3 regions of the Thermobacillus sp. genome follow, and region 3 is predicted to be linked to each of the others. Evidence: riboswitches for the same ligand, from Rfam matches in the RefSeq annotation. Region 3 holds a riboswitch; each other region holds the start of a gene.
The links. A riboswitch is a leader RNA that binds a small molecule or an ion and turns the genes downstream of it on or off. The one in region 3 is predicted to bind cyclic di-AMP.

Region 1 (9,944 bases), on a different contig from region 3:
GTAATGGCGCCGCAGCCGATGTTGACATCCCGGCCGACGACGGCGTCGCCGACATAGCTGAGATGCGATACTTTCGTGCCTTCGCCGAGCGACGCGTTCTTCAGCTCGACGAAATCGCCGATCTTGCAGCCCGCGGCAAGCTTCGAGCCCGGGCGCAGGTTCGCGTACGGCCCGACCGAACATTCGTCGCCGACTTCCGACTCCAGCAGCACGGAGTGGCGGATGGTCACGCCCCGGCCGACGACGGAATCGGTGATGTCGGCCTGCGGGCCGATGACGCAGTCTTCGCCGATGACGGTCCGGCCCCGCAGCACCGTGCCCGGGTAGATGACGGTGTCCGCGCCGATCGCGACATCCGCGTCGATGTATGTGACCGCCGGATCGATGAACGTCACGCCGGCTTCCATGTGCCGGCGGTTGATCCGCTCGCGCATGAGCCGTTCGGCCTCGGCCAGGGCGATGCGGTCATTGACGCCGGCCGCTTCGGCCGGATCCGGCGTCCGGTAAGCGGCGATCGTCTCGCCCGCTTCGTGCAGAATGCCGATCACATCCGTCAGGTAATATTCGCCTTGCGCGTTGTCATTCTTCACCTTGCCGAGCGCGTCGAACAGCTTCCGGTTGTCAAAGCAATAGGTGCCGGCGTTGATTTCCGTGATGTTCAGCTCGTCTTCGCTGCAATCCTTGTGTTCGACGATGCGCTCCACGTTGCCGTTCTTTCCGCGGATGACGCGTCCGAGACCCGACGGGTCCGGGACGACCGCCGTCAGCAGCGTCGCGGCGGCGCCGCTCCGCTCGTGCGCATCCAGCATCGCGCGGATCGTCTCCGGCCGGATGAGCGGTGTATCGCCGCAGACGACGATCGTCGTGCCCGCTTCCCCGCCGATCAACTTATCGGCCTGCAATACCGCATGTCCGGTGCCGAGCTGCTCGGCCTGCAGCACGCATTCGGCGCGGTCGCCCACGTAGGCTTGCACCTTCTCCGCCCCGTGTCCGACGACGACAATCGTCCGTTCGCAGCCGGCCGCGGCCGCTGCGTCCAGCACATGTCCGACCATCGGCTTGCCGCAGACGGGGTGCAGCACTTTGTGAAGTTTCGATTTCATTCGTTTCCCCAGTCCAGCCGCAAGCACGACCGCCATTCTCTTCATGTCCGTTTTCCTCCCGAGTTCGTTCCTGCGCTTCGCTGCGAAGCGTATCTCCCTCGACTATACACTTGCTTCGGACAAAAGAAAAGAGAGCCATCGGCCCTCTTCTCCCGATCATCTGAATACGCTATCAGTCCATCGTGCATGACCATCATGCGCCTTCTTCAATCGCCGCTTCTTCTTCAGCTGCCGCCCGCTCGTATTCCGCCAGCACGGCGGATTGGATCTTCTCCCGCGTCGACGAAGAGATCGGATGTGCGATATCCCGGAACTCTCCGTCCGGCGTACGCTTGCTCGGCATGGCCACGAACATGCCGTTATTGCCGTCGATGACCCGAATATCGTGAACAACGAATTCGTTGTCAATCGTGATCGAGGCAATCGCCTTCATTCGGCCTTCGGAATTCACGCGGCGGAGTCTCACATCGGTAATTTGCATTCTGTTCACCACCTTTGCCTACCAAAAGACTTGGTGTAATATTCCACAAATTGCGCCGAAATCCTTCTTGTATCTGGAAATATTGTTGCGGGTTGACTAACTTTTTTTTAACTGACAATTACCGCTGTTTTTCGCCATCGGGAACGGCGGCGATCAGCTCGATCTCGACCTTGACGTCCCGGGGCAGACGGGCGACTTCCACCGTCGAACGCGCCGGCTTGTGATCCCCGAAATACGAGGCGTAGACGGCGTTGAACGCGGCGAATTCGTTCATGTCCTTGAGGAAGACGGTCGCTTTCACGACATCGGACAGGCTGCAGCCGGCCGCAGCCAGCACCGCCTGCAGATTGCGAAAGACCTGATGCGTCTGTTCCTCGATGCCGCCTTGCACCGGTTCGCCTTCCGGCGTAAGCGGAATCTGGCCCGAGGTGAAGAGCAGATTGCCGAACCGGACGGCTTGCGAATACGGGCCGATGGCGGCGGGGGCTGCGGTGGTCGAAATGATGGTCGGTCGTTGAGACATGTTCGCGCTCCTCCTTCATGGTTTCCCTATTGGAATGGTAGGGTTAACAAGTATGCCAAAGGGCTGCGTCCCGGCGACCCGCAACGCGGGCCCGTCCGCAACCGCTTGCATATGGACAAACGCGGCACCGCCCGATCAGGCGATGCGCGCCTCCTCAATCGTCGAAGTAGTTCCCCGGAACAACCGTTGTCTGCTTCGTCTTCAGGTCGACATGCGTCAATCTCGCCAGCGACACGTAATCATGGAACAACCGCTCTTCCGCGCCGACTTCCCCGGATTCGACGAACACGCCGACGCCGGCGACCGTCGCGTTGAACTCCGCGAGCAGGTCAATCATGCCCTGCACCGTGCCGCCCGCCTTCAGAAAATCGTCGATGATGAGCACCCGCGACTGTTCGCGCAGCGCGCGCCGCGCGAGCGACATCGTCTGAATCCGCTTCGTCGAGCCCGACACGTAATTGATGCTGACCGCCGAACCTTCGGTCACCTTGTTGTCGCGCCGCACGATGACGACCGGCAGGTTCAGGTACATCGCCGTCGCATAGGCCAGCGGAATGCCCTTCGTCTCGACCGTCATGATGACGTCGATCTCGCGGTCGGCGAACGCGGTCGCGAACATGCGCCCGACCTCGCCCATGATCGCCGGCTGGCCGATCATGTCCGTCATGTACAGATAGCCGCCGGCGAGCACCCGTTCCGGCTGCTCCAGCTGGCGGCAGATCTCGCGGATGACCGCAAGCGCGGCCTCTTTCCTGACGGTCGGAATATACTTGACACCGCCGGCGGCGCCGGCCAATGTGTGCAGTTGCCCGATGCCTTCTTCTTCGAAAACTTCCTTGATGATGGCCAGATCTTCGCTGATCGATGATTTCGCCGATTGATAACGGTCCGCAAATGCTGTCAGCGAAATTAACGTGTGGGGGCGTGCCAACAAGTATTGTGTCATTTCGACCAGCCTGGCGCTTCGCTTCAACTTCTTCACGGCCTGCACCCCCGTATGAAATCCGAATGATATATAGTCACTATATCATTTTCATACGGTTTTTTGCAAGTGACCGCTTGAGCTTATGTCAGCATTCTTGCCACAAACACGTCCTTGCAGAACCCGCGGAGTCCGTTGTAAATGCGCGGCACCTTCGCTTCCTTCGCCACCAGGCCGAACACCGTGGGGCCGCTCCCCGACATCAGCACGCCGTCCGCCCCGAGCCGCTGCATGATCTCCTTCAGCCGGCGCACTTCGGGATGGCGCTCGAGCGTCACCGTCTCGAGCACGTTGCCGAGCTCGGCGCACATGTCGCGGAACGAGCCGGCCTTGATCGCTTTGACCATCCGTTCGAGCGACGGATGCTGCTTCACCTTCTCCAGCCGAAACTGCCCGTACACGTCAGCCGTCGACACGTTGAGCTGCGGTTTCGCCAGAATGACCCAGCATTGCGGCGGACTCGGCAGCTGTTCGAGCTTCTCGCCCCGCCCGCGCGCAATCGCGGTGCCGCCGCGCACGCAATACGGCACGTCGGAGCCGAGCTCGGCTGCCAGCTCGAGGAGCTCGGCGTCGGACAGATTCAGCTGCCAGAGCCGGTTCAGCCCGCGGAGCGCGGCCGCCGCGTCGCTGCTGCCGCCGGCCAGTCCCGCAGCCGCCGGAATGTGTTTGTCCAGATGGATGTAGACGCCTTTCTTCACGCCGTACCGGTCCTTGATCAATCTCGCCGCCTGGAACGCCAGATTTTTCTCGTCCAGCGGGATGTATCCGGCCTGGCTTGACAGCACGATCGCATCCCGGGGCAATTCCTCCATTTCGAGCCGATCGGCCAGGTCGACCATCGTCATGACCATTTCGATTTCGTGATAGCCGTCTTCCCGCTTGCCCAGCACGTCGAGCAGCAGATTGATCTTGGCCGGCGCTTTCTCGTAAATTTTCACGCATTCACCACCGTTCGTCGCACCCGCTCGTCCTTGAGTCCTTCCCAATTATAGCATCGGTTTCCGCCAAATGCGAAAAACGGCCGGTCCTGTCGGCGGGCGCAAATGCGAAAAGCGGCCCGCGCGGCGCTCATCGCGCCTGCAGGCCGCTCAGTTTTGTCCGATATTCGTCACGACGGTCGGTTGCCGCGATTCGCCAGCGCCTGTTCCGCAAGCTGAATCGCCCGTTTGACCATGTTGCCCGCATCTTTCGCCCGGATGCCGCCCCAGCCTTCCTTGGCGACGGTACCGTAGAATCCGAGTTCCTTCGCCAGTTCTTCCTTGAGCTGCTGCGACATCGCGCCTCGCCTTCTGCGGCCCATGACGGGGTCCTCCTTCCGCGCGAATCCGCGTTGTGATGAAGGATAGTATGCCCCGGTCCGGGCGGATCATGCGGCGGTGCGTCAATGCTGCATGTAAGCGATCCGCACCTGTCCTTCGTCGCTGACGACGGTCACCTCGACGGTCTCCGTCAAAATATCGGCATAGCTGTAAGACACGCGTTTGAAAGCATGTTGTTCCTGGTCAAGCTTCACGATAAAAACAGAAGGGTAGGTCTCTTCCAACACGCCGGTCCGCTCGATCGTCTTGCGGCGTCCACCGTTGGCTCGCAGGCAGACTCTGGAACCGACGTGCGCTTCCAGACTGCGTCGGATTTCGAGCAGCGCATTCTTCGCCATCGTCCACTACCACCTCTTTCCTTGTCCATTATACATGAAAAGAAGCGGCAGTGTCAAATGAAGAAAATATTATAGCAACACCATAAATCGGTTGTCAACAGTCTATTATCCCTTTTTTTTGAATGTCCGCAATCCGACATGATTTTATGCACCGTAAGCCGGGACGATCTTCTTCGCATTCCACCCCGGACGCGGCGTTCCGAGCCGGCGCTTGCCGAACGTCTCGACGCCGCCCATCCCTTCCGCTCCGCATATCGTGCCGCGGATCGCTTCGGTCAGATGGATCGGCTCGCGGAACGGCGTGCGGCTCGCCTTGATCGCCACGACGACCGGGTCGAGGGCGTGGATCATCACCCGCCGCGGCGAGCTGGCGAAGTTGGCCCCGGCCATGAGCAAAGCTTCGAAGTGCGACTGGCAAGCGCCGGCGACGATGATCAGGTTGTCCTTGTTCGGTTCATAGGCGCGGGCGGCGCGGACGGCCTGCACGAAATGGACGGAGTTCTTGTAGCTGCTGAGCGGGCGGAGACTGGCGTAGGGCCGGTTCTTGAGGACGCCGTCGTGTCCCGTGATCACGACGATGTCGGGCCGCACCTGCGGCAGAAGCCGGCCGATCACCTCCGGCATGACCGATTCGTGGCAGTGGATGCAGTCGGCGGGCACATTCATCTGGGCGTACAGCGCCATGCTTTTGCGCAGATATGCGCCGTCCCCGTCGAGATGCAGGACACGGCCGGGCATCTCGAAATACCCGCCCGGCGGGTTCGCGGTCTCCTGGCGGTATGCTTCCGCATCGTCCACGGACTCCGTGTCGGAGCGGAAGCTTTCCGCCTCCCCCTCCTGGCGCCGGAAGCGCCGCAGCGATTCGTGCTCTTTGATTTTCGCCGCCACGGCGGCGCTGCTCGTTTCGGGCTGCCGGACGACGACAAGATCGGAGAGCGGAGCGTCGGCCAGCAGCCGGTAGTCGACACCCTTCAGAATGGCCGTCTGCCGGACGATGGCTTCAATGCGGAACAGGATGTCGCCGCCGTACGATTTTCGCACGACGTAATCCCCTTGCTTCATGGGCTGATCACCTCTTCCGTCTATCCTATGGAAGGGCGGCCCGTCTGGTGTTCAGCCAGTTATGCCGGATGTTCGGCCAGCTTGTTGGCAAGCGCCGCGAATTCTTCGAGCGACAGCGTCTCGCCCCGCCGGCCGGGGTCGATGCCGCAGGACGCCGGCAGCGCGGCAGCTTCCTGGCGCCGCTCCTTGCCGAGCAGCGCGGTCAGGTTGTTCGCCAGCGTCTTCCGGCGCTGGGCGAACGCCGCGTGCACGACGCGGAAGAACATCGCTTCGTCCGTGACGTCCACGGGCGGCCGGGCGCGCAAGGTGAGGCGCACGACGGCCGAGTCGACGTTCGGCGGCGGCACGAAGACGGTGCGCGGCACGGTGCACACGACCTCCGGCTCCGCGAAATAGCGGACCGCGACGCTGAGGCTGCCGTATTCCTTGCCTCCGGGCGGCGCCGTCATGCGTTCGGCCACTTCCTTCTGCACCATCACGACAATATGTTCAAGCGGCAGCCGGTCCTCCAGCAGTTTCATGAGGATCGGCGTCGTTACGTAGTACGGCAGATTGGCGACGACGCTGACGCGTTCCAGACCGGCGAACCGTTCGGCAATCAGCTGCTTCAGATCGAGCTTCAGTGCGTCGCCGTGCACGATCTCCACGTTGGCGCAAGGCGCGAACAGTTCCTCCAGAATCGGGATGAGCCGCCGGTCCAGCTCGATCGCCGCCACCTTGCCCGCGGCCATGGCGAGCTGCTCGGTCAGCGCCCCGATGCCCGGACCGATCTCAAGCGCGCCCTTCGACGGTCCAAGCTCGGCCGCATCCACGATTTTGCGCAGCACATTCGCGTCGACGAGAAAATTTTGCCCGAGTGCCTTGCGGAACGTGAAGCCGTATCGCGCGATGATTTCGCGCGTCCGCTTCGGCGTGCCGATGTCTCCCGCGGGCCGGCTCATTCGCATGCCGTCCGTCATCATCCTGCTTCCCCCTCTCCGCCGTCCATGGCGGCAAGCGCTTCGGCCAGCTCCCGCTTCGTGATGCGGAGCATCCGGCAGCGGCGGAAAAACTGCTTGCCGTTCGCATAGCCGATGCCGAGCCGTCTGCCGAGCTCCCGGCGCCGCTGAGCCGCTTCCGGGTGGACGATGAGCCCCGCCTCCATCAGGTCATCCCACTCGACAACATCCGCTCCGGCTTCTTCCGCCGGCCGCTCGGTCCGAACGGCGGCAAGCGCCTGCCGGATCGCTTCCGGCGTCGCGTGCTCGACGCCGAACTTGCCGCCCCGCTCCGCCTGCTCCTGCGGCAGGAACGCATGCTTGCAGCCCGGCACGCGGTCCGCCACGATCCGCCGGATCCGTTCGCCCGCATGATCGGGGTCGGTGAAGATGATGACGCCGCGGCGCGCTGCGGCCAGTTCAATCCGGCGAAGCACTTCCTCGCCGATTGCCGAGCCGCCCGTCTCGATCGTGTCCGCCTCAACCGCGCGCTTCACGGCGGCGGTGTCGTCCTTGCCTTCGACGACGATAATTTCCTGGATCATGTCGCATTCCTTTCCCAAGCCCGGTAAACGGCTCGTCCTCTTCATGATGATGGCCGCAGCTTCGCCCCGCTATGCGCCTCCGCAACGACAAGAAAACCCCGGCGCGGCATCCGCGGGGATGCCGCACAGAGGTTTCCAGCCGCTCAAGCATAATTGCGGTGATGAATCATAGGATGAATCACGGGCACGCCGGCGGCAGCCGCAGCCTCAGCTTGCCGTCGGCTTGTTCGGCCCGATCACGTAGACGGTGTAGCCCTTCTTCTTGCCGAAGCGCTCCGCCTTCGTTTCGCTGTCGTAGTAAATGTCGATCTTCTTCCCTTTGACCGCGCTGCCCTTGTCTTCCGCACGCCGGAATCCGATGCCTTCGATGTACACCCACCAGCCGAGCGGAATGACGTCCGGGTCGACGGCGATCGTCCGGCCTTCCTGCACTTTCGTGCCGGAAGCCGTAATGCCGTATTGGGGATGATCCTCGGTCTTGCCCGTCGACTCGAAGCCGGCGGAATACGCCGTCAGCGTCACGTTCTTGAGCACTTTCTTCGCCTTGAACGTCACGCCTTCGCGCGTGACCTTCGTTGCCGTCTCCGATTCGGCGGACAGCACGGCCGCTTTCGGCTCCGGCTTCTTCGTGCCGACGGCGACGATCTGATCCTGCTTCTCCGCCGACACCGTCTTCGTCAGCAGCCGCGAATTTACGTACACGCCGTTTTCGAACGTTTTCTCGACAAGATTGATGATGACGCCTTCCTTGCCGGGTTGAATGACCTTTTCTTTGCCTTTTTCCAGATTCGGGTCGTCCTTCTTGACGACCTCATACGGAACGACCTCTTCGGTTTGTACCACGTGCTTGTCGACGCGCACCACTTCAATCGTCATGTCCGGCTCGAGTGGCGCGCCCGGCGATGGATACACCTTGTCGTCGTCGCGCAGGTCGATACCCGCTTCGCTGAGGGCCGCCTGAACCGTATGGCGGGTCGGCCAGACCTCCACCGCCTTGCCGTCGGCGACGACCGTGACCGGCACCGCCTGGTTGATGACAATCCGGTCGCCGTCCCGGATCGCCGCGTTGAGCGGCTTCGACACCTCATCGTTCGGCCCGACTTCGATGTCGAGCTCGTCAAGCAGCTTTTCCAGAACCCATTGTTTCGTCGTGACGATTCGTTCCTCGCCGTCCACGACGACCGACACCTGTTTGTCGGCCGTGCCGTAGAGCAGCACCAGCAGCATGAAAGTCATGGCGATTGAAAGAATTGCGCTCAGAAGAACCAGACGTACGTTCTCATGCTTCCAACGCATTGCGAAGTTCATGCCGGATGATCGTGATCCATGGGATTCCGGAAGGAACTTCCCCATGTCTTCGGTCCTCCTTACATTGCTCGCCGCCTTAGGATGATGCATGATACGATTGACGCGAACGTTTTGGTTTTCAAAAGATAAGCATTTATAAGCTGCACGCTTATAATCGGCTTATCTTTCACCGCAAAACGGACGCACCTCCAAATGAGGACGGCGCCAGCCGTTTTGCTTGGATCCGTGCTGTCGTTCCAGAATCACGCCCCGTCGTCTGTCCGTCTTCCTGGAGAAACCTATGTCGCCGGTTGCCGCAATATTCAAAAAATAAAGCCGCCGACAGAGGATCCCATCGTGGCTTCGAAGAGGATAAATAATACTTCGGACTGTCAAAGCACGAGACGATCACTCTCAAATGCGCCTGCGGAGTTAGCTGACGGGTTCGGGCCGAGAGCCGCCCTATGACCTTTCGCCGCTTCAAATCGCGCGTCCGGTCAATTCACCCCAATAGGTTTCAGCGGAGCCGGCAACCTGTGTTGTCCGATTGCCGCTGACTGGTTCCCCCGCTCTCCCGTCCTCCGGGAGATTCAGCGTCTGGAAATGTTCAACTTTCAGCAAAGTTCTGTGAGACATCATACCCCCTGGAGTTGCGCGTTGTAAAGGACGTTCAAAATGCGATTTTCGCGTTATTTTCGGTTTAAAGTGCATTTTCGGAGATTTTCTCGCGGGTAATGCCACTTTTTTTGTGAGCAAAATCATTGTTTCAACGGTTTAGACCGACTTATCTCGAATTCGGAAACAATTCAGAGTATTCTGTCCGGTTATTTTTACCAGTTCCTGTAAGTCTATTCCCTTAATTTGGGCGGCCGCCTCCGCGACGTGGGACACGTAAGCGGGCTCGTTTCGTTTTCCACGATAAGGTTCCGGAGACAAATACGGGCAGTCCGTTTCGATCATGAGCCGGTCAAGCGGCACCTTGGCCAGCACCTCTTTCGGCACCCGCGCATTCTTGAACGTAACGGGGCCGCCGAACGAGATGTAGAAGTTCATGTCCAGGCACATCTTCGCGATCTCCCAGCTGCCCGAGAAGCAGTGCATGACGCCGCCGATTTCCTCGGCCCGCTCTTCCCTGAGCAGGCGCACGACATCTTCGTGCGCGTCCCGGTTATGGATGACGATCGGCAGGCCGAGCCGCCGCGCGAGCCGGATCTGCTCGCGGAACACCTGATGCTGCACTTCCTTCGGCGATGTGTCCCAGTGATAGTCGAGGCCGATCTCGCCGATCGCAACGACCTTCTCGCGCGCCGCAAGCGATTCAATCCAT
Region 2 (9,944 bases), on a different contig from region 3:
TGCTCGTCAAGGGCATTCCGACCGTGCTCATTGACCATCATCATCCGCTGATCGAGGCCGACGCCGTCCTGACCAACAACCGTTTCGGCGCATACACGGCAGTCCGGCATCTGCTTGAACTGGGACACCGGAGCATCGGCATTCTCGGCAACATCGACGCCTCGCCGAGCTACCAGGAACGATGGGAAGGCTATCTGCTCGCCATGCGGGAGTACGGCATCGAGCCGCCCCAGGCGCACATGCTGGTCCATGTCACGGAGGAAGGCGGGAAGATCGAAGAAGCACTTCGCGCCGTCCGCGAGAAGCCGAGCGCCTGGTTCTGCATGAACGACGGCTTCGCGTTCTTCGCTTGCTCCGTGTTGCGGAACATGGGGTGCGCCATCCCGGACGACGTCTCCGTCTGCGGTTTCGACAACAGCGATTTCTCGCAGATCGGCGTCCCGAAGATCACGACGATGAACATCGATCTCGACTTGTTTGCGAAGGAAGCGTTCGCCCAATTGTTGCGCCGCATTGAGCGGCCGGATGACGCGTACCGCGAAATTCTGCTGCCGACGCGGCTGGTGAAGCGGGAATCGACAGGGGCGTACGTCGGACAGACCTGACGCGGACGGCTGCGATCAAGGATGCTCCCCTCAAGGCAGACACCTGAAAGAACAATTATCGGGGCTGCTTGAGGGGAGTTTTTTCTATGGGGAGTAAGAAAATGGACTCCGCAATTCGCGGAGTCCAGACTTTTCATGATTGCTATTTTCACTGTCTGCTTGACCGGGAGCGGCTCAACACATGTCCCGAATCGGCCGTTTTCATCTGCGCTCAACTCGGTTCAGCCACTTCGACCCGCTGGACGGCATCGGCCGTCCGACCCCGCTTGACGCGTTTCACAGGGACCGGCGGAAGCTCATTGACGGAGACGACCTTGTCGGTCTTCTTCCCGGGTTTCTTCCAATATTTCTCGCTGCCGGGCAGATCGTCGAACCACGCCGCGTCCGGGGGGCAGTCGAGCACCATGAACTTGCCGTATTCCCCGTCGCGGGACTGGTGGTATTTCAGGTACGCCTTCCCGTTCTCGATGGCCAGAATTTCAATCTTGCCGGACGTATGGCTCATCGACAGGCGCACCCTTTTGCCCAGACCGGATGTTCGCGCTTTCGCTTCTTCCACCAGCCGATACACCCGTTCCAGCGGCAGCACGAAGTCGCTGTTGCCCGCCACCGGCCGGTTGACGAAGAAGTAGTACGGCGTCACGCCCGCCCAGGACAGCTTGTCGAGCAGTTCGGCGAGCACCTCGGCGTTGTCGTTGATTCCCTTCAGAATCGGCGTCTGATTGACGACGATCGCGCCCGCCTGGTGCAGCGCGTCGAACCCCCGCTTCGCCTCGGGCGTAATCTCGCGCGGGTGATTGACATGCGCCATGACATAGATGCGCTTCTCGGGCGTCGAGTGTTCCCGGATCAGTTCGAGCAGATCCGGATCTTCATAGATGCGCATCGGATTGAAGACCGGCAGCTTCGAGCCGAGCCGGATGATCTTCACGTGCGGTATCGAACGCAGCCGTTCGATGATGGCCCTGAGCCGCGGTGTGCCGAGCATGAGGCTGTCGCCGCCCGTCAGCAGCACGTTGTTGATTTCGGGATGCGCCGCGATATAGTCCAGACCCGGCGACACGTCGGTCACCGCTTCCTTCACGTCGTTGCGGAACAGCCGCTTCCGGAAGCAATACCGGCAATAGGCGCCGCACACTTCGGAGACGATCAGCAATGCCGTCGTCTTGTATTTGTGCTGGCAGCCGGGCACGACGTAGTTCGTGTCCTCGTCCGACGCGTCCCACCGCCCGTACTCCTTCAGCTCGCCCGTATTCGGGATGACCAGCTTGCGGATCGGATCGTCCGGGTCGTTCCAATCAATCAGATTCAGATAATAATCGTTCACGCGGAAGACGAATTTCTCCGTGATCGGCTTGAGCTGCTCCCGTTCCGCTTCGGGAAGCATCGTGATTTTCGAAATGTCGGTAATGTATCTCACCTTCGCCATTTTACGCCTCTCCTTTCGTTTGCCTCTTCAGGGATTTGTAACAATGGCAATGTTGATATAACCTCCTTCCTCTCCGGATTAGAAACCAGCCGAGCCAATTTAAAAAAATCATTGCGGATAAGGCCTGAAGAAAGAAAAAAGACCCGTGAGGGGTCTGTGGCATAACATGCCGATCATGCACGCCATAAGCTTCGTTCAATTCAGACCCATCTCCCGCTGACGAGGTTAGCTGACGGGCTCGGGTCGATGGTCCCCTACGTCCGGCCGGCGGACGATTCGCCCCAATTGACTGGTTCCCCCGCTTCCCGGACATTGCCACCGGGAATTAAGCGTGTTTTTAGGATAACGGATTTGGCCCGATCTGTCAAAAAACAACGGACCGCCCCGGGACAGAGACGCGCATCCGCACGTCCGCGGACGGGACGGTCAGCCCGCATCCGGGTGCAGCGCGTCGCGCACCTCCTCGATTTGCCCGCGCTGTATGCCCGGCACTTTCCGCGGATGATGGCGGACCGATTCGGTCGAATACAGGACGACGCGCATCGTGCCGCGGGCGGCGTACGCCCGGATCAGCACCGGCTGATTGAGCGTGTTGCGGAAAGCGAAATCCGGCCCGTACCAGCTCACCGTCGCGTCCCGGCCGGGCGGCACATAGGCGACATGGCGGCTGTGGGCATACCGCTCAACGATCTCGAGTCCCGCGTTGTCCACCGCGTTGAACAGCGTCGACGACACCTGGCAGATGCCGCCGCCCACCCCTTCGGACAATTCGCCGCGCACGATGACGGGCGCCTGCCGGTAGCCCCGCTCCACCGTCCGCTTGCCAATCGTCCGGTTGAAGGAGAACGTCTCCCCGGGAAAGACGACCGTGCTGTCGAGCGCCGCGGAAGCCAGCTCGATGTTGTGGGACCGGTTCCGGTTCCTCGGGTTGTAATAGGTGACGTATCGGCCGATCACTTTCTCGTTCAGCCCGGCGAGCAATGCGCTGTCGACCTTCGCCGGCACCTGCCGCGCGGGCGGCTCCATGTCCGCCTCTCCGCTTCCGTAGAAATACGCGTAGAACTGCGACTCGAACGCTTCCCTGTCCAGCTTGCGCCCCGGCTGCTCCGGCCGAATCGTTCCGTTCGCGGCGAATTTCGCGTTGCGCGCCGGAACGTCCACTTTCGCCGCCAGACCGTCAGCCAACCGGTCGAGCCTGGCGGGATCGACAAAACCGGTGCCGGGCAGCGCGAACTCGCCGCGATGGATCCGGATCGTCTCGCCGGGAAGCCGGATCGTCAGCGCGCCGTCCGCCCCGTCCGGCAAGTCCGGCGAGAGGAGCGCGATCAGACCGGCCAGCATCATCCATTTCAACAGCACACACCTCCTGCATGACCGGATGCCGGCATTCCGGCTTATTCTGACCCGTGCCGGTATCCTTCATGCATGGCGCGGATTATTCCCTGCCGCCGGCGTTCAGCAGCGTCTCGACCGGCACATACGGCAAGCCGACCGCCTTCGCGACCGCTTCGTTGGTTACGGCCCCGCAGGCGGTGTTTATGCCGCGGGCGAGCGCCGGGTCGGACGCGGCCGCCTGCCGGATGCCGGGACCCGCGATCTTCATCGCGTAGGGCAGCGTGACGTTCTCAAGCGCCATCGTCGAGGTGCGCGGCACCGCGCCCGGCATGTTGGCGACGGCGTAATGCACGACCCCGTGCTTTACATAGGTGGGATTGTCGTGCGTCGTCACGCGGTCGATCGTCTCGATCGATCCGCCCTGATCGACGGCCACGTCGACGATGACCGACCCCGGCTGCATCCGTTTCACCATCGCCTCGCTGACGAGCTTCGGCGCCTTCGCGCCGGGGATGAGCACGGCTCCGATGAGCAGATCGGCCCGCTCGACGGCCCGCTCCAGCTCGACCGGATGCGACATGATCGTCGTCACCTGGCCCTCGAACAGATCGTCCAGCTCGCGAAGCCGGCGCGGGTTAATGTCCAGGATGGTGACGCGCGCCCCCGAGCCGAGCGCACGCTTCGCCGCATTCGTGCCGACGATGCCGCCGCCGATGATGACGACTTCGGCGGGCGCCACGCCCGGCACGCCGCCGAGCAGGATGCCCTTGCCGCCGCGTCAAGGCACTGACGCCCGCGGGCGTAAGCGCCACCCGGTTTTCGTTGTTCTTGACTTCCTTCGGCACGCCGATCCGCATCCGCCGAGCCTCCTTCCCGTCCTTACAGCCCGTTGTCCGCGGCCGCATCACGCTCCGCGTTCACTGTCAGCATATTCGGACGTCCGCCGTGTTGTCCGCATGCAGCGGCATCCAACTCTAGCATGCCCCGGGCATGCGCCGGTCATGAAGCGCGGATGCAGCCGGCGCATCGAACCGAAGCTGCGGAACGAACGAAAGAAGCCTTCGCGCTTTCATGAGCGCGAAGGCTTCCTTTGTTGCATCAGTTTTGTCGAACCGGGGCCGGCCCCGTGCTGGCGCGCACGATGAGCTCGGCGGGCATCTTGCGGTAGCGCGGCACCTGCCGCCCTTCCAGCATGTCGATCAGCGTGGCGGCCGCAATGTAGCCCATCTGGTATTTGTCCTGATTGACCGTCGTCAGGGCGGGCGTGCAATATTGCGCTGCGACGATGTTGTCGAAGCCGATGATGGAGATGTCCTCCGGCACCCGCTTGCCCAGCGCGCGGATCGCCTGCAGCGCCCCGAGCGCCATCAGGTCACTCGCGCAGAAGATCGCCGTCAACTCCGGGCACGACGTCAGCAGCCGGTAAGCCGCATCTTTGCCGCCGTCTTCGCTGAACCCGCCGTCTTCGACGTACCGATCCGCGAACGGGATGCCGTGCCGCCCAAGCGCCTGCCTGTAGCCGTCGAGCCGCTGGATGCTGACGGCCGCCTGGGCATGCCCGTTGATCATGCCGATATGGCGGTGGCCGCGTTCGATCAGATGCGTGACCGCCTCCATCGCGCCCTGCACGTTGTCGGTCATCACATAGCCGATGTTCTTCTTCCGCTCAATCGGGATATCGATCAGCACGCAGGGAATGGAGGCGTGCAGCATTTCTTCCAGATACGGATCATCCAGCCGCATGCCCATCATGATGACGCCGTCGACTCCTCGCTCCTTGCACAGCGCCTTGTAGGATTTCTGGCGCTGCTTCTGCGGCGTGGTGTTGAACAGCACCAGGTCATATTCGAGTTCGGCGGCGCGGTCGTTCATGCCGCAGAGCATCTCGAACACGATGTTGTCTTTCACGCTGTTGCGGGTCAAGGCGGAGAGCAGCAGTCCGAGCGTGCGGCTCCGCTTCGAGACAAGGGTTCTCGCGGCGATGTTGGGGCTGTATCCGAGCTGATCCGCGACTTCCTGTATGCGCCGCCTCGTCTCCGGATTGACGTCGTCATGGCCGTTGAGCGCACGGGATACCGTCGTCACGCTGACGCCGGCCTGGCGCGCGACATCCTTGATCGTCGTCACGAGAATTTGTCCCCTTCCGAAACGTTTCGTACTTTTCAACTCTATTTTAATGGAATTCCAATAGATTCTCAACCGCCCGAAAATATTTGTTTGTCCCCTATTGCAAACGTTTACGTCACAGAATATAATGACAGGTATCCGAAACGTTTCGGATAATTGGCGGGAGTCTGGAGAGGATTTCAAGTTGAAACATCGCGTAATTAAAGAGAACGACCTGTTTTTCCTGACGGACGAGAGCGGCGACATCCCGCCGGGCTCTACAGACGGCTGCGGATTGTACACGCAGGATACGCGGTTTCTGAGCCGGCTTGAACTGAGCATCAACGGCGTGAAGCCGATTCTCCTCGAGTCCTCGGCCGAGACGAACTGTCAGGCCGTGTTCAGGCTGACGAATCCGCATATGGAAGAGGAAGGTCAGGTCAAGCTGTGGCGGGAAACGGTGGAAATCATGCGGCACCGTTTCATCCAGGACGGCGTTTTGTACGAATCGATCGCTTATACGAACTACGGTCCGAAAACGGTCGGTTTCGAGACGTCGATCACCGTTGACGCGGACTTCGCCGACATGTTCACCGTACGCGGCATCAAGGCCGGAATGATCGGCTCCGTGACGGGCAAGAGCGTCGATGCGGACCGTATCGCCATCCGCTACGCCGGCGCCGACGGCATCGCGCGGGAGACCCGCATCGCCTGGAACATCCCGGCCGACCGGGTGTCGCCCGACGGAACGGTAACGTTTGCGGTCGAGCTGAAGCCCCGCGAGGTTCGCACGATCGAACTGACCGTGACGCCCGTCATTGCGGACAAGGCGCCGCAGGCGAAACCGCGCGAGGAAGCGCTGCGGCTGCTGGACGCGTCTTACCGCCGCTGGGAGCAGGGGTCCACATCGGTCGACAGCGACCTGGAGATTTTCAACAAGCTGTACCACCGCGGCATGCGCGATCTGCGGATGCTGCTCACGGATCTCGGCCACGGGCCGTTCCCTGTCGCCGGCCTGCCGTGGTACGCGGTGCCGTTCGGCCGCGACAGTCTGATCGCCGCGCTGCAGATGCTGCCGGCCAACCCCGAAGTCGCGCTCGGCACGCTGCGGACCATGGCGGTCTATCAGGGGAGCAAGGTTGATCCGTGGCGGGACGAAACGCCGGGCAAAATTATGCATGAAATCCGTTACGGCGAGCTGGCGAACACGAATCAGATTCCGTTCACGCCCTACTATGGTTCGGTGGATTCGACGCCGCTGTTCGTCGTTCTGGCCATCGAATATTACCGCTGGACCGGCGACTTGGGCGCCATCCGCGAGCTGATGCCGGCGCTTGAACGGGCGCTGGAATGGATCGACCAAAGCGGCGATCTGGACGGCGACGGCTTCGTCGAATACCACTCCGTCTCATCGGGCGGCATCGCGAACCAGGGATGGAAAGATTCCGGCGACTCGATCGTTCACGCATCCGGCGATTTCGCCGAGACGCCGATCGCCCTCGCGGAAGTGCAGGGCTACGTTTACCTTGCGAAGACGGGGATGGCGGAGATTTTCCGCAAGCTGGGCCGCAACGCCGAAGCGGAAGCGCTGGAACGGGCCGCGGCGGACATGAAGCGCCGGTTCGAGCAGTCGTTCTGGATGGCGGATGAGTCCTTCTACGCGATCGCACTTGACCGGGAAAAACGGCAGGTGCAATCGGTGACGTCGAACCCGGGCCATCTGCTGATGACAGGGCTGCCGGACGAGAACCGCGCGGAACTCGTCGCCCGCCGGCTCACGGCGGAAGACATGTTCAGCGGCTACGGCATCCGCACGATGAGCGAGAAGTCCACCGGGTACAACCCGATGAGCTATCACAACGGCAGCGTATGGCCGCACGACAACTCGCTGTGCCTGATCGGCATGAGCCGCATGGGATTCATCGAGCAGGCGCTCAAGGTAACCCGGGGGCTCATGCGGGCAGCCGAACATTTCGAATACGCCCGGCTGCCGGAATTGTTCTGCGGCTATGAGGATACACTCGGACGCCCGGTACCGTATCCGGTCGCCTGCTCGCCGCAGGCGTGGGCGGCGGGCACGCCGCTGATCTTCCTGCAAGTATTCCTGGGACTCGATCCCGATGTGCCGGATGGCATCATCCGACTCAGGCCGGCCTTGCCGGAGGGCATGAATCGGCTGAGCGTGCGCCAGCTTCGCGTCGGCTCCGGAACCCTGTCGCTGACGGTCACGCGGCGGGAAGGAAACGCGGTGCCGGAAGTCGAGGTCGAACACAATTCGACCGGCTGCGAGCTGCGCGTGCTTCATGCAATACATCAAGATGTTCAAAATTAATAGGGAGGTTCTGCAGTATGAAAAGAAAAGGATTCACCATCCTGGCCGTCATGCTGTCCCTGATGCTGATCATCGCGGGCTGCGGCGGCAAATCGAACGACTCGTCGTCAACCGGCAGCAATTCGACAAACAACAGTTCGAATTCCGGCAACGCGTCCGAAGGATCCGGCGGCTCGGATTCCGCGGAGCAAGTGGAACTCACGCTCAACGGCTGGGGGGCCTCGCCTGAAGAGGAAGAGCTGCTGCAGCAGACGCTTGACGAGTTCATGAAGAAGTACCCGAACATCAAGGTGAAATACGAAGTCATCGCCGAGCAATACATGGATGTCATCAAGACGCGGCTGATCGGCGGCCAGGCTGGCGACGTGTTCTACCTCGACTCGGTCGAAGCGGAAGCGCTGATGGAGCAGAACGTGCTTGAACCGCTGAACGGTTACGTCACGGACGAGTTCGACATCACCGATTTCGAAGAACCGCTGCTCAACGCGTTCAAAGGAGCGGACGGCAACTACTACGGCTTCCCGAAAGACTTCTCGACGCTGGCGCTCTTCTACAACAAGAAACATTTCGAAGAAGCCGGCCTGTCCGGTCCGCCGACCACCTGGGAAGAGCTCATCGAATACTCGAAGCAGCTCACGAAGGACGGCCGCTACGGTCTGGGCGTTGCGCCGGAGCTGGCGCGGCAAATGTTCATGATCAAGGCGTACGGCGGCGAAGTCGTCGACGCGGAAGGCAAAGCCGCCTTCGCATCGCCGGAAGGTCTGAAAGGCCTGCAGCTGGTCATCGACCAGCACCTGGTTGACAAGACGTCGGCTCAACCGACCGAAGTCGGCGCAGGCTGGGGCGGCGAAATGTTCGGCCAGGAGAAAGTCTCGATGGTGCTCGAAGGCAACTGGGCGATCCCGTACCTGGACAACAACTTCCCGGATCTGGAGTACGGCACCGCGGAAGTGCCGACCGTGAACGGCCAGAAAGGCACGATGGCATTCACCGTCGCATACGTCATGAACAAGCAGTCGAAACATAAAGAAGAAGCCTGGAAGCTGATCGAGTTCCTGACCGGCAAGGAAGGCATGGAGATCTGGACGAGCAAAGGCTTCGCGCTGCCGACGCGGAAATCGGTCGCAGCCAAACTCGGCTACGACAAGGACGAATACCGCAGCGCGCTGGTCGCAGGCGCGGCTTATGCAACGCCTTGGCAAGCCGGCAAGTACGGCCCGGTCATCATGAACAACTTCAACAACCAGTTCGTCAGCGCGTTCCTCGGCGAGCAATCGCTTGAAGACGCGATGAAGAAGGCGCAGGATACATCGAACAAGGAAATCGATGCAATGCAATAATCCTTGCCGGCAGGCGGGGGCGGCATGTCCGCCCCCTTTCCGGCTGGCATGAGCGCACTCGTCGCTGCACCCCCCCGCGGCGGACGAATGCGCTCTTGCCTGTCGGAAACCGCAAGTCCCGATGCGAAGGAGGAACCGCGAATGAACAGGCGCAAGCTCAGAGAGGCGGCCGCCGGCTATCTGTTCCTGCTGCCGACGCTGCTCGTCATCGGCACGTTCCTGCTGGCGCCGATCGTGTATGCGCTATTCTTGTCGTTTCACAAAGTGCAGCTGCTGGGCGGCATCTCGTACCGCTTCATTGATTTTGACAACTATGTGCGGCTGGGGGCGGACGACCGTGTATGGATCGCCCTGTACAACACGTTCGAGTACGCGATCATCGTTGTGCCGCTCCAGACGGCGCTGGCCATCCTGCTTGCCGCCGTTCTGAACTCGAAGCTGAGGGGCAGGAACGCGTTCCGCATCCTCTATTTTCTCCCGACGGTCACTTCCTCCGCGGTGCTCACGCTGATCTTCATGTGGATCTTTAAAACCGACGGCCTGCTGAACGACCTGCTCGGCGTCTTTGGCATTCAGCCCTTCAACTGGCTCGGTGATCCGAAGGTGGCGCTCAAGGGCATCATGCTGATGAACGTCTGGTCCACCGCACCGTATTTCATGGTGATCTATCTGGCCGCGCTGCAGGACATCCCGGATTCGCTCTATGAGGCGGCCGAGATCGACGGCGCAAGAACGCTGCGGAAGTTCTGGAGCATCACGCTGCCGCTGCTGAAGCCGGTCACGTTCTTCGTCGTCAC
Region 3 (9,944 bases):
ACACGATTATGGCGGTCGGGCCGGAGAACGTCGTGGCGACGGCCCGCCGCTTCGGCATCGACAGCCCGATGCAGCCGGTGCCTTCGCTGGCGCTCGGCACGTTCCCCGTCAGCCCGTTCGAGATGGCGTCCGCGTTCGGCGCGCTGGCCGCCGGCGGCGTCCGGCACGAGCCGGTCGCGATCCTACGGGTCGAGGATCGTGCGGGCCGCGTGCTGTATGAGGCGAAACCGTCGCCCAAGCAGGCGGCGTCGCCCGCGCATGCGTATGTCATGACGCGGCTGCTCGAGAGCGTGTTCGAGCCGGGCGGCACGGCGCACCGCGTGTCGGCCGCCATCAAGCGCCCGGTGGCCGGCAAGACCGGCACGACCGCCTACGACGCCTGGCTCGTCGGCTACACGCCGGAGCTGTCGGCCGCCGTCTGGGTCGGCTACGACAAGGCGCGCACGATCACGCAGGCCGAGGCGCATCGCGCGGCGCCGATCTTCGCCGACTTCATCGAGCGGGCGCTCGCCGGCGTGCCGCCGAAGATGTTCCCGATGCCGGACGGCGTCGTGACAGTGTACATCGATCCCGAAACCGGCAAACTCGCGGGCGAAGCGTGTCCGCATCGGCGGACGGAAACGTTCATTGCGGGTACCGAGCCGGTCGAGTATTGCGACGCGCATGACGAATCGGGCGGCGAGGAGCCGGACTCCCCCCGGGCGGACCAGGAAATCCGCCGCTCCTGGTGGGAAGATTTGAAGCGCTGGTGGCTCGGATAGCGAGAAGGAGGAATATGCGGGAGCTTGTCGAAGTAAACCTCTTCGATGAGGTGATTGAAATCGCAAGGGAACGCAAGTTTACGACCGACGACCTGTTCCGGGAGACCGGGCACGTGCTGCTTGCGCAGGGCTACGAAGGCTTCACCTTCAGTATCCTGGCCGAACGTCTGCAGATCTCAAGAGGCGCGCTGTACAAGTACTATGACAACAAGGACGAGCTCATCTCCGATTTCATGATCCACGAGATGAACCGTTTTCTGGCCGAGCTGCGGGAAATCGAAAACTATCCGGACTTCGAATCCCGGTTCCGGTATCTGCTTGATCTCATCTTCAAGCGGAGGACGATCCATCAGCTGATTAACAGCGTCCAGCAGATTCCGAGGTCCGCGAACGCGAAAGTGAAAGCGAACCTTGCGCGGCTGGACCAGCTCCACCTGGACATGTACGCGCGCCTCGGCTCGTTCATCGGGCAGGGACGGCGGGAAGGAAAACTGCGTTCCCATCTGCCCGACGGGCTGGTGCTCGGCTTTATTTTTCAGTCCATCATGATCCCCAATCATTCGGGCATTCCGTATGAGGAATGGGTGGCGGCCATCGAGGACATCATCCGGCACGGCATCATGGCCTGATTGACAGCGATGCTGCACAAGGCCATAATAAGAGAATGGCAAGCGAAGTTGCGCTTTGCATTCTTTTTTTGCCGAAAGTGACACAAGTGTCACTTTAAGCAAATCACGATTACGGAAACAGGAGGACCCGTACATGAAATCGTTGCTGCTTCGCATAACGGACTTCGTGTCCACGAAGAGGGGGATGCGGATTACGCTCGGCGTGTGGCTTGCCGTCACGCTGCTGCTCGGCGGGCTGGCGCCGAGCGCCAAGGAATACGAGGTGACGAGCATCGACTCGCTCCCGGAAGACGCGCAATCCGTCATCGCTCAGAACAAGCTGGACCAATACTTCGAATCGTCCGACGGGCTGCCCGCCATTCTGGTGTTCCATGCGAAAGAAGGCGAAGCCGACCTGGAGGCGCTGAAGCCGTTCTTCGAGCAGGCGCCGGAGACGGAAGGTCTGAAGTCGATCGTTCCGCTCCCGTCGCTCCCGCCGCAGGCCGTGCAATCCTTCCGGTCGGAGGACGGCAGCACCGTCATCGTTCCGATCATTTTCGAATCCTCGATGGAGACGAAGGAACTGCGCACCGCGCTGGAACATCTGGAAAGTCTGGCCGAGCCGGCTGCCGGCATGGAATTTTACGTCACCGGCCCCGCGGGCATTGCGGTGGACAGCCTCAATCTGTTCTCGCGCGCCGATGTCGTCTTGATCCTGTCCACCGTGGGACTCATTCTCGTCCTGCTGGTCGTCATTTACCGGTCGCCGCTGCTCGCCCTTATCCCGCTGCTGGCCTCCGCCTTCGTATATGAAGCGGTGAACCAGACATTGGGCCTGATGGGCGCCGCGGGCCTTGTCATGAGCAACCAGTCGCTGTCGATCATGACGATCCTGCTGTTCGCGGCGGTCACCGACTACTCGCTGTTCGTGTTCTCGCGCTATCGCGACGAGCTCAAGCATCATGAGAACAAGTACGAGGCGATGAAGCACGCCATGCGGGGAACCGGGGTGCCGGTATTCTTCGCGGGCGGCACCGTGCTCGCCGCAATGCTGATGCTGTTCTTCGCCGAATACGGCGACTATCGCAATTTCGCGCCGATCTTCGGCACGACGATGGCGATCATTATGATCGCGTCCGTAACGCTCGTGCCGGCGCTGTTCACGCTGTTCGGCCGCAAATCGTTCTGGCCGCTCATTCCGAAGGTCGGCGATCCGGACCATTCGGATTCCTCGCTGTGGAGCCGTGCGGGACGCCTGACGGCGAAGAAGCCGGCCGCCACCGCGATCGCCGCCGGCGTCCTGCTGATCGCGTCGGCGCTGGGCGTGCTGAACATCCGCTACGAATACGATCTGATGAAGTCGTTCCCGTCGGACATGCCTTCCCGCGCGGGGTATGAGATCGTGGCGGATAAATTCGAAAGCGGGCTCGTGGCGGAGACGACCGTCATCGTCGAAGCGGAGCAGCCGCTCACCGACGAACAGAAGGAGCGGTTCGCCGCCTCCCTCGAAGCGCAGCCGCTCGTCAGCCAGGTGCGCGAGAACGGCGCCGCGGAGGAGGGCCGCATCGCGCAGTTCAGCCTGACGTACGGCGAGAACCCGTACGCGGAAGAGACGATGGACGCGCTCGAAACCCTGATCGCGGACGCCGACCATCTGCTGGCGGAGAGCGGCATCGAAGGCAGCGCGTATTTCGCCGGAGAGACGGCCTCCAGCATCGACGACCGCGCCGTGAACCGCTCCGATATCGTCCGCATCGTCATCCTCGAGACGGCGCTCATCCTGGCGCTGCTCATCTACCTGACGCGCTCGGTGAAGATGCCGCTCTACATGATGGCGACGATCCTGATCTCGTACGTGTCCGCGCTCGGGCTCGGCCTGTTCCTGACCGACCTCTTGTTCGGCATCGACACGTACAGCACGCGGATCCCGGTGTACGCCTTCGTCTTCCTGGTGGCGCTCGGGATCGACTACAACATCATCCTCGTGTCGCGGTTCCAGGAGGAACGGCGGCGCCATCCGGTGCGGAAGGCGGTGGAAATCGCCGTTGCGAAGACCGGCGGCGTCATCTCCTCGGCCGGCCTCATTCTCGCGGCGACATTCGCCGTCCTGATGACGCAGCCGGTGCAGGTGCTGTCCGTCTTCGGCTTCATTACCGCCGTGGGCATTCTGCTCGACACGTTCCTCATCCGGGGATTCCTGCTGCCGTCACTGATCGTGCTGTTCGAGAAGGACAAATAAGAAGAGGCCGACCGGGAACTGTTGCCCCGGTCGGCCTCCTTTCAATATCGTGCAATAATGCACCCTGTCCGAAACGACACCGCTGCCAGTCACACATCCAGCGCCTGCTTGAGCTCCTCCGGCGAACGCTCCCACCATTCCGCGTTGTGGCGGATCAGCAGGTCTTTCAGCGCCTTTTTCTCCTCCGCCGACAATTCGTCCAGCATGAACCTGCGCTTGATCGCGTAATCCAGCCGGTTCACGTGGTCGGCGAGAATCTTCCACCCGCGCCGCGCTTCCGAATCGATCAGCATCTCGCAGGCGGTCGCGCCCGCGTAGTACGCTCCCTCACCGCTCCGGTCGACCGCGACCCAGACGACCCACACCTTCCGGCCGTTCGGCACATCTTCCTTGTTCGGGCTGAACTTGATGCCGCGTTCCACCCTGCTCTTCGCATGCATGGCGCCGATGTCGATATAGGCTTCGCCGCCGTCGATGATGACGGAGGACACATCGTTCAGATTGATGCTCCCCGCGCCGAATCCTTTATGCGTCTGCGTGCTGACGACATTGAACGCCAGCGTGCGCTTCTTCTGCGAACCGCTGTCTTGCTGTTCCACGAAAAATGTCCCCGCCTTCCTTGCTGGGTTTGTCAATCATTTTAGCTAATAATCCGCCCGTAGCCAACATATACATGCCGTAGATGCTTGTCAACGGGAGGTAATCGGTCCATGCAGCTCAACGCCCGCACCCGAATCGCCCTGATCGCGGCGGCTGCCGTGCTCGCGCTCGCTTTGTTCGGACAAGAGTTCCGCACCGCCTGGCTCTCCCAATATACGTACGCGTCGGCCATCTCATCCGGCGATCCCAAGACTGCGAAGCCGGCTCCCGGGGCAGCGGCCGCGCCGCCTTCGGCTTCCGCTCCGGAGACGGTGCAGAGACCGAAGCCGGCCGCGCTCGCGAGGCGCGTCGTCGAGTATCACATCGACGTCCGGCTGGACGCCGAGGCGAAGACGCTGCATGGCGAGCAGACCGTCACATGGACCAACCCCGGCGCGAAAACGGTATCCGAACTTTATTTTCACCTGTATCCGAACGCCTTCGAGAGCCCGCAGACCACGTTCATGCGCGAGTCCGGCGGCCGGCTCCGGAACGACCGGGCGGTGCCGGAGAGCGTCGGCGGCATCACGCTCCGCTCCATCATCGCCGAGGACGGCGAGAACCTGCTGCCCCGGCTGCAGTACGTCAGCCCGGACGACGGCAACCCGAACGACCGGACGCTGGCGAGACTGCGCCTTTCGCAGCCGGTGCCGCCCGGCGGCAGCGTGACGCTGCGCATGCAGTTCGACGTGAAGCTGCCGCGCGTGTTCGCCCGCATGGGCTATGCCGGTGATTTCGTCATGGCCGGCCAATGGTTTCCGAAGATCGCCGTCTACGAGACGAAGGGGACGCGCGGCCGGAAACAGGAAGGCTGGAACGCGCACCAGTATCACGGCAATTCCGAGTTCTACAGCGACTTCGGCATCTTCAGCGTCAAGATCCGCGTGCCGGAGAACTACAAGACGGCGGCCACCGGATTCCTCGCGGAAACGCCGAAGATCGAAAGCGGCATGAAAACGTACCATTACTACGCCGACGATGTGCACGATTTCGCCTGGGCGGCTTCGCCGGATTTCATTTACAGCGAGGAATCGTATTCCGCGAAAGGCATCCCCGGCGTACGGATCAAGCTGTACCTCGATCCGCTGCACGCCCATCTGCGGGAGCGCTACATGCACGCCGCCAAATCGTCCCTGGCGAAATACGCGGAATGGTACGGCGCCTATCCCTACTCCACCCTGTCCATCGTCGTGCCGCCGAAGGGCGCGGGCGGCGCGGGCGGCATGGAATATCCGACGCTGATCACCGCGGCGTCCGCCGAGGAAGAAAACCCGGGCTTCGAGCTGGAACGGACCGTCGTGCACGAGGTCGGCCACCAATACTGGTACGGCATGGTCGCCACGAACGAGTTCGAAGAAGCCTGGCTGGACGAAGGGTTCACCTCCTACGCCGAGGACAAGGTGATGGACGCCATCTACGGCATCTCGCCAAACTTGCCGGTCGAGGCGGTATACCTGACCGATCCGGCGCCGCTGGACCAGCTCTCCTGGAAATACCGCAGCCACGAGCATTACGCCGAGAACGTCTATCTCCGGGCGAAACTGGTGCTGCTCGGCATCGAACGGAGGGCGGGAGAACGGAAAATGCGCGCCATCATGCGGACGTATTTCCAGACCTACAAGTTCAAGCACCCGTCATCCCGCGACTTCCAGCGCATCGTCGAAAAAGTGACCGGCACCGACTGGGACGACTACTTCGGCGCGTTCGTGTACGGTGGAGAGGCGGCCGACGTGGCGATCGAATCGGTCCGGACTGCGCCTTCGGAATCGAACGGATCGCGGCAATATGAATCGGTCGTCACCCTGTCCCGCACCGGCGCCTATACCGGCCCCATCGCCGTCTTGCTGCAGTTCGCCGACGGGTCGGTCTCGACGCATGTCTGGGACAGCGACAGCGCCAGGACCGAGATCCGGGTCACCCGTCCGCATCCGGTCGTCTGGGCGGCGGCGGACCCGAACCGGACGAACCTGCTCGACAACCGGCTGTACAACAACTTCATGAAAGCCGAGCTGCCGCGGACGACACGGAATCGCTGGAATCTCGGCGCCGCGAAGCTGCTGGAAACGATCATCGCCCGGTTCGGATGGTAATGGGAGGAGGACCGCCATGAAAACCTATGTGATCAACGGATGGAACCGCACCGTGCGGCACGCCGGCATCATCGTCCTCCTGTTCGTCTATCAGTTTCTGTGGGGATTCTTCCTCTACCGGGCGATCGACGGCGTGCTGGTCCCGCTCCTGAAGCGGTACCCGGATCCATTGGCCGCCAAGGGGGCCGTGGAGCTCTTCCTTGTCGAAGCGCAGTTCCGGATCATGAAGACCGATCTGCTCGTTCCCTACGGCCTGGCGCTGGCCGGTCTGCTCGCCGTCCGCATGCTGCTCACGCCGTTCATCAACGCCGGACTGTTCCACTCGCTGCAGCATGCGACGAAGGAGCGCGGCACCACGTTTTTCGCCGGCATCCGGGCCGCCTGGAAGCGCATCGCCCTCATCTACGCCGCCGAACTCGCCCTGATCCTCGCGCCGCTCGCCTGGCTGCTGCCGCTTGCGCGCCGCGCGTTCTTCGACAGCGCCGGATGGGGCGACCTGCTGTGGGCGGTGCTGCCCGCCGCGGCCGCCTGGCTGGGGTGGTGCCTGCTCATCCGCCTGGTCTCGCTCGGCATGCAGTTCGGAGCGGCGGCGGGTGACGGGATGCTGCCGTCGCTGTCCGTCACGATCCGCAGCCTGCCGATGGCCGCCGCCGCGGCGCTCACGGTATGGGCGATCGGCGCCGCGACCGGTCTCGTCTCCACCGCCGTGTCGATGATCTGGGCCGGGCTGTTCGCGCTCATTCTGCACCAGGCCCAGCAATTTTTCCGCACCTGGTTCAAAGTATGGACCTTCGCCGCGCAATATGAAGCGTGGCAATCGAAACGGCAGCCGGCCGCTTGACTGCCGGTCCGGCCCCGCAGCGGCCCGCCGCAAACCGAAGCCGACATATCCGGACACTAGCCCGGACATGTCGGCTTTTTCTTTTTCCATTCACCTTTTCATGAGAAAAATTCGCCTTTTTATGTGGGGGGGTTGGTGTTTTATGAGAGAATTTTCGTGTTTTTATGAGAGGATTCTCATTTTAATTTGGAAGGATTTCACGAGCGGAAAGCGAATTCGTAGGACCGTTGTGAAAAATGCCGAATTCCCGTCGAACGGGAAGCGGGGGAACCAATCCGGGTGAACGGACTCTGCGCTGCCGGGCGGCATGCGCCGGAAGAGTCCCAGGGAGCCTTCGACCGAACCCCACAGCTAACCTCGCAGGCATCGGAAGGAGTTCTCGCATACGTGAAACGACTGGCGGTATCCGTCACGGCGCTGCTTGCCATTGTATTTGCTTTCACGACGGCTGGCGCCTCTGCCGGATCGAAGATGGACGCAGTAATCGATGAATTGCTCGGCACTCCGTACAAGTACGGCGGCACCACGACCAAAGGATTTGATTGTTCCGGTTTTACCGCTTATGTATTTGCGAAGTTCGGCATCGAACTGCCGCACAACTCCGCTTCCATGGCGAAGAAAGGCGTGGAAGTGGCGAAAGAGGATCTCCGCGAAGGCGACCTCGTCTTCTTCAACACGAGCGGCAACGGCATCTCCCACGTCGGCATCTATGTCGGCGACGGCAAGTTCGCCCACGCCTCCACGTCGAAAGGCGTCGTTATTACCGCGCTGTCGGACAAGTATTACGCGAAGCGGTATGTCACCGCGCGCCGCATCCTGAGCGACAGCGCCTACGAGAAGATCGCCGTCGAGCAGCCGGCTGTGCAGGAGCAAGCAGAGAAAGCCGCAGGCGCGGCTGAAGGTACGGAAGCTTAACCGTAAACCGGGCGGAACGGTCCGGCAAGCATCAGAACCCGCAGGGTCTCCCCGAGAGCCCGGCGGGTTCTTGCGTTTTGCCCGGACACGCCGGATTGTGTGCGAATGCCGGATTGGTTATGCTGGGAATACGGAATGTTTTTCCTGCAACGATGCAAGGAGGCGAAGGGCATGACGGATTTCGGCGGGCAGCCGCTGCCGCCGGAGCTGGAGGGGTTCCATCCGGTTCTCGCGCAATGGTTCTTCCGTTCCTTCGGAGAACCGACTCCCGTGCAGCGGGAGGCTTGGGACGCCATCCGCACGGGACATCACGCGCTGATTGCCGCGCCGACCGGTTCCGGGAAGACGCTGGCGGCGCTCCTGCCCTGCCTCGATCATTGCATCCGGACGAAGACCGGGCCGGGCGCCGGTTCCGGCGTGAAAGTCGTCTATATCACGCCGCTGAAAGCCCTGAACAATGACATTCATCACCACATTGCCGAATTCGCCGAGGCGATCGACCGGCTGGCCGCGGAATCCGGACAACCCTGGCCCGGCCTGCGCGCGGCCGTCCGCACCGGCGACACGACCGGGGCGCAGCGCGCCGCGATGCTGCGGCGGCCGCCGGACGTGCTCGTGACGACGCCGGAGTCGCTGTATATCCTGCTTCTGTCGGAGAAGGGCCGGCGGATGCTGCGGACGACGGAGAAAGTGATCGTCGACGAGATCCACGATCTGGCCGCGGACAAGCGCGGCGCGCATCTGTCGCTGACGCTCGAACGGCTCGCTGACCTCTGCCCGGCGCGGATCCAGCGGATCGGCGTGTCGGCGACGCAGAAGCCGCTTGCGCGCGTCGCCCGCTTCCTCGCCGGCTGGGAAGAGCCCCGGGAGGCGCTGCCCGTGCCGGGAGACGGCGGCCGGTCCGCCGCGCCGGCTGATGCGGGCGCGGCCGAAGAATTTGCGCACCCGTACGGATACCGGCCGCGGCCCGTCAAGATCGTGGAGAGCCGGATGGAGCGGAAGATCGAGCTGACGGTGACGCTTCCCGGGCAGCCGCCGGGCAGCCGGAAGATTGAACTCGTCTGGAAGCCGATCGTCGAGCGCCTGATGCAGCTGATGGAAGGCGCCCGATCCGTCATCATCTTCGTGAACAGCCGGCGGCTGGCCGAACGGCTGACGCTTCACCTGAACGACCATGCCGGGTTCGAGATGTCGATGTCGCATCACGGCAGCGTCAGCCGCGAGCGCCGGCTGGAGATCGAGAAGCGGCTGAAATCGGGCGATCTGCGCGTCATCGTCGCCACCTCGTCGCTGGAGCTGGGCATCGACGTCGGTCATGTCGACCTCGTGATCCAGCTCGATTCGCCGCTCTCCGCGGCGGCCGGCATCCAGCGGTTCGGCAGGGCGGGCCATGCCGTCGGCGGTGTAAGCCGCGGGGCGATCGTCGCGCGCACCCGCGAACAGCTGCCCGAGATCGCCGTGCTTACCCGGCGGATCATCGAGCGCGACATCGAGCCGATCGAGCCGCCCCGGGATCCGCTTGACGTGCTGTCGCAGCACGTCGTCGCGATGGCGGCCGCATCGCCGGACGCGCTCGCCGTGAACGAGCTGCATCGGCTCATCATCCGCAGCGACAGCTTCCGGTCGTTCCCGCCGGAGCGGCTGCACGCCGCGCTGCTCGTGCTCGGCGGACGATATCCGTTCGTGCGGCCGCTGATCGAATACGACAGCCTGACCGGCCGCATCTCCCGGCGGGGAAGCAGCGCCATGGCCGCGCTGACCGGCGCGGGCACGATTCCGCAGAGTTCCGGCTACCCGGTCCACCATGCGGAGACCCGCGTCCGCCTCGGCGAGCTGGACGAAGAGTATATC

Region 1: it holds a riboswitch for cyclic di-AMP, as region 3 does, so the genes downstream of both, C6W55_RS02130 (resuscitation-promoting factor) here and C6W55_RS11230 (C40 family peptidase) in region 3, are expected to answer to the same signal.
Region 2: it holds a riboswitch for cyclic di-AMP, as region 3 does, so the genes downstream of both, C6W55_RS03320 (KamA family radical SAM protein) here and C6W55_RS11230 (C40 family peptidase) in region 3, are expected to answer to the same signal.

Annotation. Positions count from the first base shown of each region.
Region 1 covers NZ_QEWA01000023.1:11,021-20,964, reverse strand. Annotated here, with positions in the region: gene glmU (bifunctional UDP-N-acetylglucosamine diphosphorylase/glucosamine-1-phosphate N-acetyltransferase GlmU) at 1-1,148, opposite strand, end outside; gene spoVG (septation regulator SpoVG) at 1,297-1,584, opposite strand; gene C6W55_RS02170 (RidA family protein) at 1,703-2,107, opposite strand; gene purR (pur operon repressor) at 2,262-3,089, opposite strand; gene ispE (4-(cytidine 5'-diphospho)-2-C-methyl-D-erythritol kinase) at 3,173-4,027, opposite strand; gene C6W55_RS02155 (small, acid-soluble spore protein, alpha/beta type) at 4,198-4,389, opposite strand; gene veg (biofilm formation stimulator Veg) at 4,471-4,746, opposite strand; gene yabG (sporulation peptidase YabG) at 4,891-5,808, opposite strand; gene rsmA (16S rRNA (adenine(1518)-N(6)/adenine(1519)-N(6))-dimethyltransferase RsmA) at 5,868-6,770, opposite strand; gene rnmV (ribonuclease M5) at 6,767-7,330, opposite strand; gene C6W55_RS02130 (resuscitation-promoting factor) at 7,538-8,683, opposite strand; cyclic di-AMP (ydaO/yuaA leader) riboswitch at 9,024-9,223, opposite strand; gene C6W55_RS02125 (TatD family hydrolase) at 9,392-9,944, opposite strand, start outside.
Region 2 covers NZ_QEWA01000026.1:47,580-57,523, reverse strand. Annotated here, with positions in the region: gene C6W55_RS03325 (LacI family DNA-binding transcriptional regulator) at 1-605, shown strand, start outside; gene C6W55_RS03320 (KamA family radical SAM protein) at 817-2,034, opposite strand; cyclic di-AMP (ydaO/yuaA leader) riboswitch at 2,233-2,376, opposite strand; gene C6W55_RS03315 (VanW family protein) at 2,461-3,387, opposite strand; partial or broken gene C6W55_RS03310 (alanine dehydrogenase) at 3,470-4,144, opposite strand; partial or broken gene C6W55_RS18040 (hypothetical protein) at 4,164-4,226, opposite strand; gene C6W55_RS03305 (LacI family DNA-binding transcriptional regulator) at 4,468-5,496, opposite strand; gene C6W55_RS03300 (amylo-alpha-1,6-glucosidase) at 5,681-7,807, shown strand; gene C6W55_RS03295 (ABC transporter substrate-binding protein) at 7,825-9,147, shown strand; gene C6W55_RS03290 (carbohydrate ABC transporter permease) at 9,289-9,944, shown strand, end outside.
Region 3 covers NZ_QEWA01000040.1:32,867-42,810, forward strand. Annotated here, with positions in the region: gene C6W55_RS11200 (transglycosylase domain-containing protein) at 1-761, shown strand, start outside; gene C6W55_RS11205 (TetR/AcrR family transcriptional regulator) at 776-1,390, shown strand; gene C6W55_RS11210 (MMPL family transporter) at 1,524-3,608, shown strand; gene C6W55_RS11215 (YwhD family protein) at 3,698-4,207, opposite strand; gene C6W55_RS11220 (M1 family metallopeptidase) at 4,319-6,337, shown strand; gene C6W55_RS11225 (hypothetical protein) at 6,354-7,178, shown strand; cyclic di-AMP (ydaO/yuaA leader) riboswitch at 7,406-7,559, shown strand; gene C6W55_RS11230 (C40 family peptidase) at 7,566-8,093, shown strand; gene C6W55_RS11235 (DEAD/DEAH box helicase) at 8,265-9,944, shown strand, end outside.